One region of the Paenibacillus sp. GL_099_B genome, then DNA from elsewhere that is predicted to be linked to it. Evidence: riboswitches for the same ligand, from Rfam matches in the RefSeq annotation. Region 1 holds a riboswitch; the other holds the start of a gene.
The links. Region 1 has a riboswitch for S-adenosylmethionine ahead of AC3ITG_RS26720 (methionine ABC transporter ATP-binding protein). Riboswitches for the same ligand answer to the same signal wherever they lie in the genome.
Positions count from the first base shown of each region.

Region 2: linked by a shared signal. The riboswitch ahead of metA (homoserine O-acetyltransferase MetA) and the one ahead of AC3ITG_RS26720 (methionine ABC transporter ATP-binding protein) in region 1 are both predicted to bind S-adenosylmethionine.

Region 1 covers NZ_CM174430.1:5,893,777-5,897,067, forward strand. Annotated here, with positions in the region: gene AC3ITG_RS26715 (methionine ABC transporter permease) at 1-175, opposite strand, end outside; gene AC3ITG_RS26720 (methionine ABC transporter ATP-binding protein) at 176-1,210, opposite strand; SAM riboswitch class I at 1,339-1,480, opposite strand; gene AC3ITG_RS26725 (Cthe_2314 family HEPN domain-containing protein) at 1,611-2,339, opposite strand; gene AC3ITG_RS26730 (COX15/CtaA family protein) at 2,554-3,291, opposite strand, start outside.
Region 2 covers NZ_CM174430.1:1,964,286-1,967,576, reverse strand. Annotated here, with positions in the region: gene AC3ITG_RS09220 (aminotransferase class I/II-fold pyridoxal phosphate-dependent enzyme) at 1-1,070, opposite strand, end outside; gene metA (homoserine O-acetyltransferase MetA) at 1,095-2,012, opposite strand; SAM riboswitch class I at 2,247-2,371, opposite strand; gene corA (magnesium/cobalt transporter CorA) at 2,825-3,291, shown strand, end outside.

The sequences.
Region 1 (3,291 bases):
ATAGTATCGTGTACACCACTTGAGACTGAATCGAAGTCGACCTTGCCGTCATAAATAGCAATACGCCTAGCGGCAAACCAATGATTATCGTGAATAGGCCCGATGCTCCTAGGATTTGCAGTGTTTCAATTGAAGCCTTACCGATTTCTTCCCAACGTACCGTTGAAAAATCCATTTAACGAAGCACCTCCACATCAAGTCCCTGATCCACTAACTCTTTAATGGTGAGATTAATTTCATCTGACTGCCCCTCAAACCGAACGGTCAGCTGTCCATAGGGAACTTGTTTGATTGTTGAAATGGTGCCTTGCAAAATGGCGAAATCCACTCCTGTTTTACGAACCGTTCTGGACAAAATCGCCTCATAGGTTTTATTGCCCAGGAAGGATATTTTCACAAGCTTTGAAGCTCCGTTCGTCTGCAATGAAACATCCGCACTCGCCAGAGCGGTCTCTTCCAATGCAATTCCCACCTCATGGTCCCGCATCATAAAGTCACGGGTAATTGCATGCTGCGGCTTGAGGAATACTTCCGTTACTGGCCCTTGCTCCACGATTCCTCCCTGATGGATAACCGCCACCTGATCACATATATTCTGGATCACGTGCATCTCATGGGTGATTAGAACAATCGTGAGATTGTACTTTTCATTGATATCCAGCAATAACTTCAGAATCGAATCGGTTGTCTGGGGATCAAGTGCCGATGTCGCCTCATCACACAGCAGCACGTTCGGATCACTCGCGAGTGCTCTCGCAATGCCTACTCTTTGCTTCTGTCCGCCTGACAGTTGGGTCGGATATTTATTGCTGTGGTCCTCCAGTCCAACCAATGCGAGCATTTCCTTCACTTTCCGATCAATTGCTGCCTTGGGCGTATTAACGAGCTTCAAAGGAAAAGCCACATTGTCGTATACCGTAGCTGAGGATAACAGATTAAAGTGTTGAAAAATCATGCCGATCTTTCGCCGTTGTTGTTGCAAATCGGACTTGTTGAGATCGGTTAGGTTGATTCCATCAACCCAAACCTCGCCTGCCGTGGGGCGTTCGAGCAAATTGATACAACGGATCAATGTACTCTTGCCTGCACCGGAATGGCCGATAACTCCAAATATTTCACCCTTGCGGATATTCAAATTTAGATCGGATAAGGCCGTCGTACTTTTTGAACCTTTACCGTACGTCTTGGTTAAACCTTTTAATTCAATCAAAATTACTGCTCCTTCCCACTGCCTACATGTATCTTTACCCGAATGAAAGGAAAACTCCCCTTCATCGTACAAAAAAAAGAGCCCCTTTTGCAGAAACAAAAAGGGCTCTTCACGTGAAAGATTATACCTTCTCATCTGCCAAAATCGTGCCTTGCACCATTTTGTAGGAATTAGCACCTAACATCTATAAAGTATGACACAGCTGTCATGCAGTTATAAATCGGTTGCCGGGCTTCATCGGGCCTGTCCCTCCGCCGCTCTCGATAAGAAATATTTAATTTATAAGTTCAGTAGTAGTTATAATGTTAATGTCATAAATGTTAATTCCATCTAACTGTCGATCAGGAACTCAGTATAATCCAAGTATTCCGATTTGTCAAAGGTAAATATTACTATCCATTCAGTTCGCCGGTTGATTCATTCCCTGCTTATGCCACTTCTTGTTGATGTAGCCATACGCTGCTTTTAACGTCTCACATACCATTTCCACACCCTGGCGGAGTTCCAAGAGATGCTGGTCCAAATCCTCCAGTTTCACTTTCCCTTGCAAAGTCTGGTGCAGCTGCCACAGATCATCCTGCATTTCGGAGTTCATGTAATGAATCTCCATGTTTCGTCGTTTGCGCAATTTGCTCATTGGCTCCCGGTAGGAGTCCTTGATCTGGATTAGTTCGTTGGCAAGAACATAATGCAGCTTATCATATCCGAACTGTCTTAATACGGTAAAATAAGAATAATGAGTTTTAACATTGGTTGTGTTCAGCTCAAATATTTCATTCAACACCGTACCTAACTTATCCAGAATGGCAAAACATCGGATGAAGCAATCCTTATAGAAATAGACGTAACGGGCGTACTCCGCTTTTTCTGGTATCGTCATATCATCCGTAGAGCCCGCTTTGACTTTCTGACGGAAATGGGAAGCTGCAAAACAGCTTTGCTCCAATTCATCCAGCGAGGAGATCAGTCCCTGGGTCCACACATACAGTTTTCGAAAATCATGGGTAGGATCATGGTCCACATGCATCTGTCGCTGAAATAGCTCAAGCGTATCTGCCATCGCCTCTATCGCGTCCTTTAGTATGCCTTCGTTTTTACGCGGCTTTTCACCCAGCAACGTTCGCAGCATATATAGCCTCCTCTTTCCACTCTGCAGATCATCAAATTAATAATAATACATCATATTAAACAAAACTGGAATCAGAGTAAACGTATGACCGCTGCTTACAATAGGGTGCCCTGACACGCCTGACATCAAACAAAGTTCACCTGTCCAATGATGTACATCATCGGATGGTGAACTTCACTGGATTCATCCCCTGAACTACAATAATTCGGATATATTAGAAACGGTTAACGGGGCGATGCAACTTGTACACCAGGAAACTCATATAGGTTAATACACCGAACAAAATGGCAATATCAAGCATATGCGCCAGCGCCACGAACATATACACTTCCGGGCGGTTCATCGTGAGCATCAGTCCAAAACCAATGACCACTTGCAACAAAACCAGCACAACAGAAATGATGCCGAGTTTTCTTAATTCCGTGTTATCCGGATGTTTGCGATACGCAAAATGACCGAGGATTGCAATGACGATTACTAATGAAACAGCCGCCACCCGGTGAGCAAAAGCAACAGCTACGCCTCCCGAGAGCTCAGGAATAATCTGCCCGTTACAGAGAGGAAAGCCTGAACAGCCTCCAGCAGAATCCGTATGGCTCACAAATGCTCCAGTATATACCACGAGGTACGTATAGATCGTGGAAAACCACACCAGATTTCGGAAGCCTTTGCTGACTCGCGGATATCGATTCAGTCTTTCCAATCCACCATGGCGAGTTTCCTGCCGAATACCAAGCGCCATCATCAATGAGCTGGCAAAAGCGATTAAGGCAAATCCGAAATGCAGTGCCATGACTGCGGAAGATTGGGAGAATACGACGGCAAAAGCCCCCATGATTCCCTGGACAATAACAAATATCAGAGTTAACAATGAAAACAATTGCAGATCACGGCGTGATTTGCCAAACCGCAAAAATGCTACAAAAGAGGCTATGGACAACAGTCCTGCCAG
Region 2 (3,291 bases), 3.2 Mb from region 1:
TCCACACCTACAGCGTCACGAATTTCAATCGGAATATCCGCATGGGTCTGTACCGCAGGATAAGTCATCAATGACTCTACACCCCCGAGGCTTTCCGCAAAAGCAATCAGTTTGATATTACGAAGCAACGGTTCAACATAACGGGCATCCTTTACTTTGAAAGAGAAAATGCCTGTATTTCCACTGGATTGTTTATTCTGTATTTCAAATCCGGGATGATCCGACAAACCAGGATGATACACTTCATTAACGGCTGGGTGCTCCAAAAGGTACTTGGCAATCGTCAAAGCATTATACTCATGCCGCTCCATGCGAAGAGCGAGTGTCTTCATGCCTTTCATCAGCTGATAGGAGTCGCTTGGAGACAACACTGCTCCAATAGAATTGTGCAGGAATGCCATTTCGGCCGACAATTCCTCCCCTTTTGTAATAATTAATCCGGCAAGTACATCATTATGACCACCCAGATACTTCGTGGCACTATGGATGATGATATCAGCACCGAGTTCAATAGGACGCTGGAAGAACGGAGTCAGTAGTGTATTATCCACAATGGTCAGCAGATTGTGGCTCTTGGCCCAGGAGCAAACCGCTTCCACATCCGTAATCATCATTAGTGGATTGGTTGGTGTCTCAATAAATACCGCTTTTGTATTCGGCTGACGAATACTTTCCAGAGCTGCCAGGTCATTGGTATCGACGTAACTTGCCGTCACACCAAATCGAGACAGGATGCGCTCAAGCAAACGATACGTTCCGCCGTACAGATCCAGCGATACAATCAGATGATCCCCTTGCCCAAATAAAGCGAAAATCGTTTGCAAGGCAGCCATACCGGAGCTACAGGCAAAACCTGCATCACCAGATTCCAACGCTGCCGCTGCTTCTTCCAACACTTTACGGGTTGGATTGGTCGTACGAATATAATCAAATCCCGTGCTTTGTCCAAGCTTGGGGTGGCGAAACGCAGTGGATTGATAGATCGGAAAATTAATGGCACCCGTTACCGGTTCATTGATAGACCCAATTTGGGCCAATCGACTTTCGATTTTCAACTTGTTGTCTTCCATTGCAGCATCCTCCTGTAATGTCGATTAGATTTGCGGACCAATATCGTAAGGTGTCTCTTGATACACATAGTAATTGAGCCAATTAGAGAATAATAAGTTTGCATGTGCCCGCCAAGTGGCCGGGGGAACACGGGAAGGATCATCATTCGGGAAATAATGTCTAGGCAGCGCAATGTCCATGCCTTTAGCTGCATCACGGTCATATTCCCATTTCAATGAAAGCGGGTCATACTCGGCATGTCCGGTTGCAAAAATCTGTTTGCCGTCTTTGGTAGCAACCAGGAAAATACCCGCTTCCTCTGATTCAGCCAATATTTCAAGGTTATCATTTTTTTCAATATCTTCACGTCGCACTTCCGTATGGCGGGAATGCGGGACGTTGAATACTTCATCGAATCCGCGCAGCAACTGCACATTAGATCTGTTGATCGTATGTGAGAATACGCCAAAACATTTTTCATCCAGAGGAACTTTGGGAACTCCGAAATGATGGTATAAACCCGCTTGGGAAGCCCAACATATATGCATGGTCGAAGTCACATTGGTTTTGGTCCATTCGAAGATCTCCTGGATTTCTTTCCAATAGTTCACGTCTTCAAAGTCCATTTGCTCTACAGGGGCGCCTGTAATGATCATGCCGTCAAAACGGCGGTGTTCGATCTCATCAAAGGTTTTGTAGAACAAGTCCAAATATTCCTGGGAAGTGTTCTTGGACGTATGAGACTTCGGATGAACCAGAACGATATCTACCTGAATGGGTGTGTTACCCACCAGACGAAGCAATTGAGTTTCTGTCGTTTCCTTTGTAGGCATCAGGTTTAATATAGCGATACGTAGTGGACGAATGTCCTGCTGGTAAGCAGATGTCTCGTCCATGACAAAGATGTTCTCTCCTGCAAGTACTTCCTTGGCAGGCAGTGTGTCTGGAATTTTGATTGGCATGGTGTTTCTAACTCCTCCTTGTGCATAAATAGATGCAGCCACTGCGGATTCGATACGATTCGCATCCGTACAGTTATAGGCTGCCATGAGCTTGCCTGCAGGCGCTGAATTGCAACCACATTGCTGGCAACAAGCTCAAGTTCCTTAGCGAAAATCACTGCTGAGAAGTCGGTGCATATAACAAAGACCTTCCTCGGATTCCGAGAAAGGTCATATGTAAATAGATATGCGCCTCTCTCATCTCTCAGTTACAACAGTGTCACTTGGACACTTGGTCGCTGCAAGAATTAGCACCGTGCGGTATACCGCCGGTTGCCGGGTTTCATCGGGCCAGTCCCTCCACCTACTCTTGATAAGATTTCGCTTTATTCAATTGTAAAAACTAGTGTGGTTCACCTTTTACTTTAAGACATTAATCCCCTCACGTCAAGGTGTAGTTCAATGTCTGTTCCTCAGGATCGGAACCGTTCCTCATCCGTTGTCATACACTGCTCCAGGGCGCGAAATCGACACATTTTTGCGCTTGAAAGGACCCTGTACCAGCGGTATACTAGACAAGTGTTATAAACCCTTATGTGAGAGGTGACATATTCAATGGATGGCGACCCGAGGCCTGACTGGCAGCCGAATTCCGACAAACTGCATAGAGAATTGATATCAGCATGCCGGCAGCGGGACGTTACTTCCGTTTGATTATAGAGCGAACGCAGTCCTGACTTCCAGGCTCCGCTGCCGACCGGCTGATCTGTTCTTTTTGCGCCCATATTGATGAAATCCGCCCATTTGGCGGGTGCAGAAGGAGTAGATGAATAATGAAAATCCGGTTGGTAAATAACGGTGTATTTATTCCGGTGGACGACATTCAGCAGGCGCTGACTCCACCAGCGGAGGGGTTTTACTGGATTGATGCGGACATAGACGATTTGGCGGTACTTCAACCGCTGTTCATGATGCATGATCTGGCCGTGGAAGACTGTTTGAGTGACGAAGAACAACGTCCGAAGATTGAAATTTATGAGAGCCATTATTTTATTGTTATTAATAGCATTCGTTTTGATGATGAAGAGATTTTTTTACGTGCCGTCAACTTGTTCCTTGGCAGACACTTTATTATCAGTGTGACCAAACAGAAAGTCAGCGAATTGCGAACATTGAAACCGATCCTTTGGGAACAGGAAATCAGTACGCCGGATAAGCTACTGTACCTGTTGGTTGACTTAATTGTTGATAATTACTTTACCGTCGGTGACCGAATTGAAGCGCGTATCGAGAAGCTAGA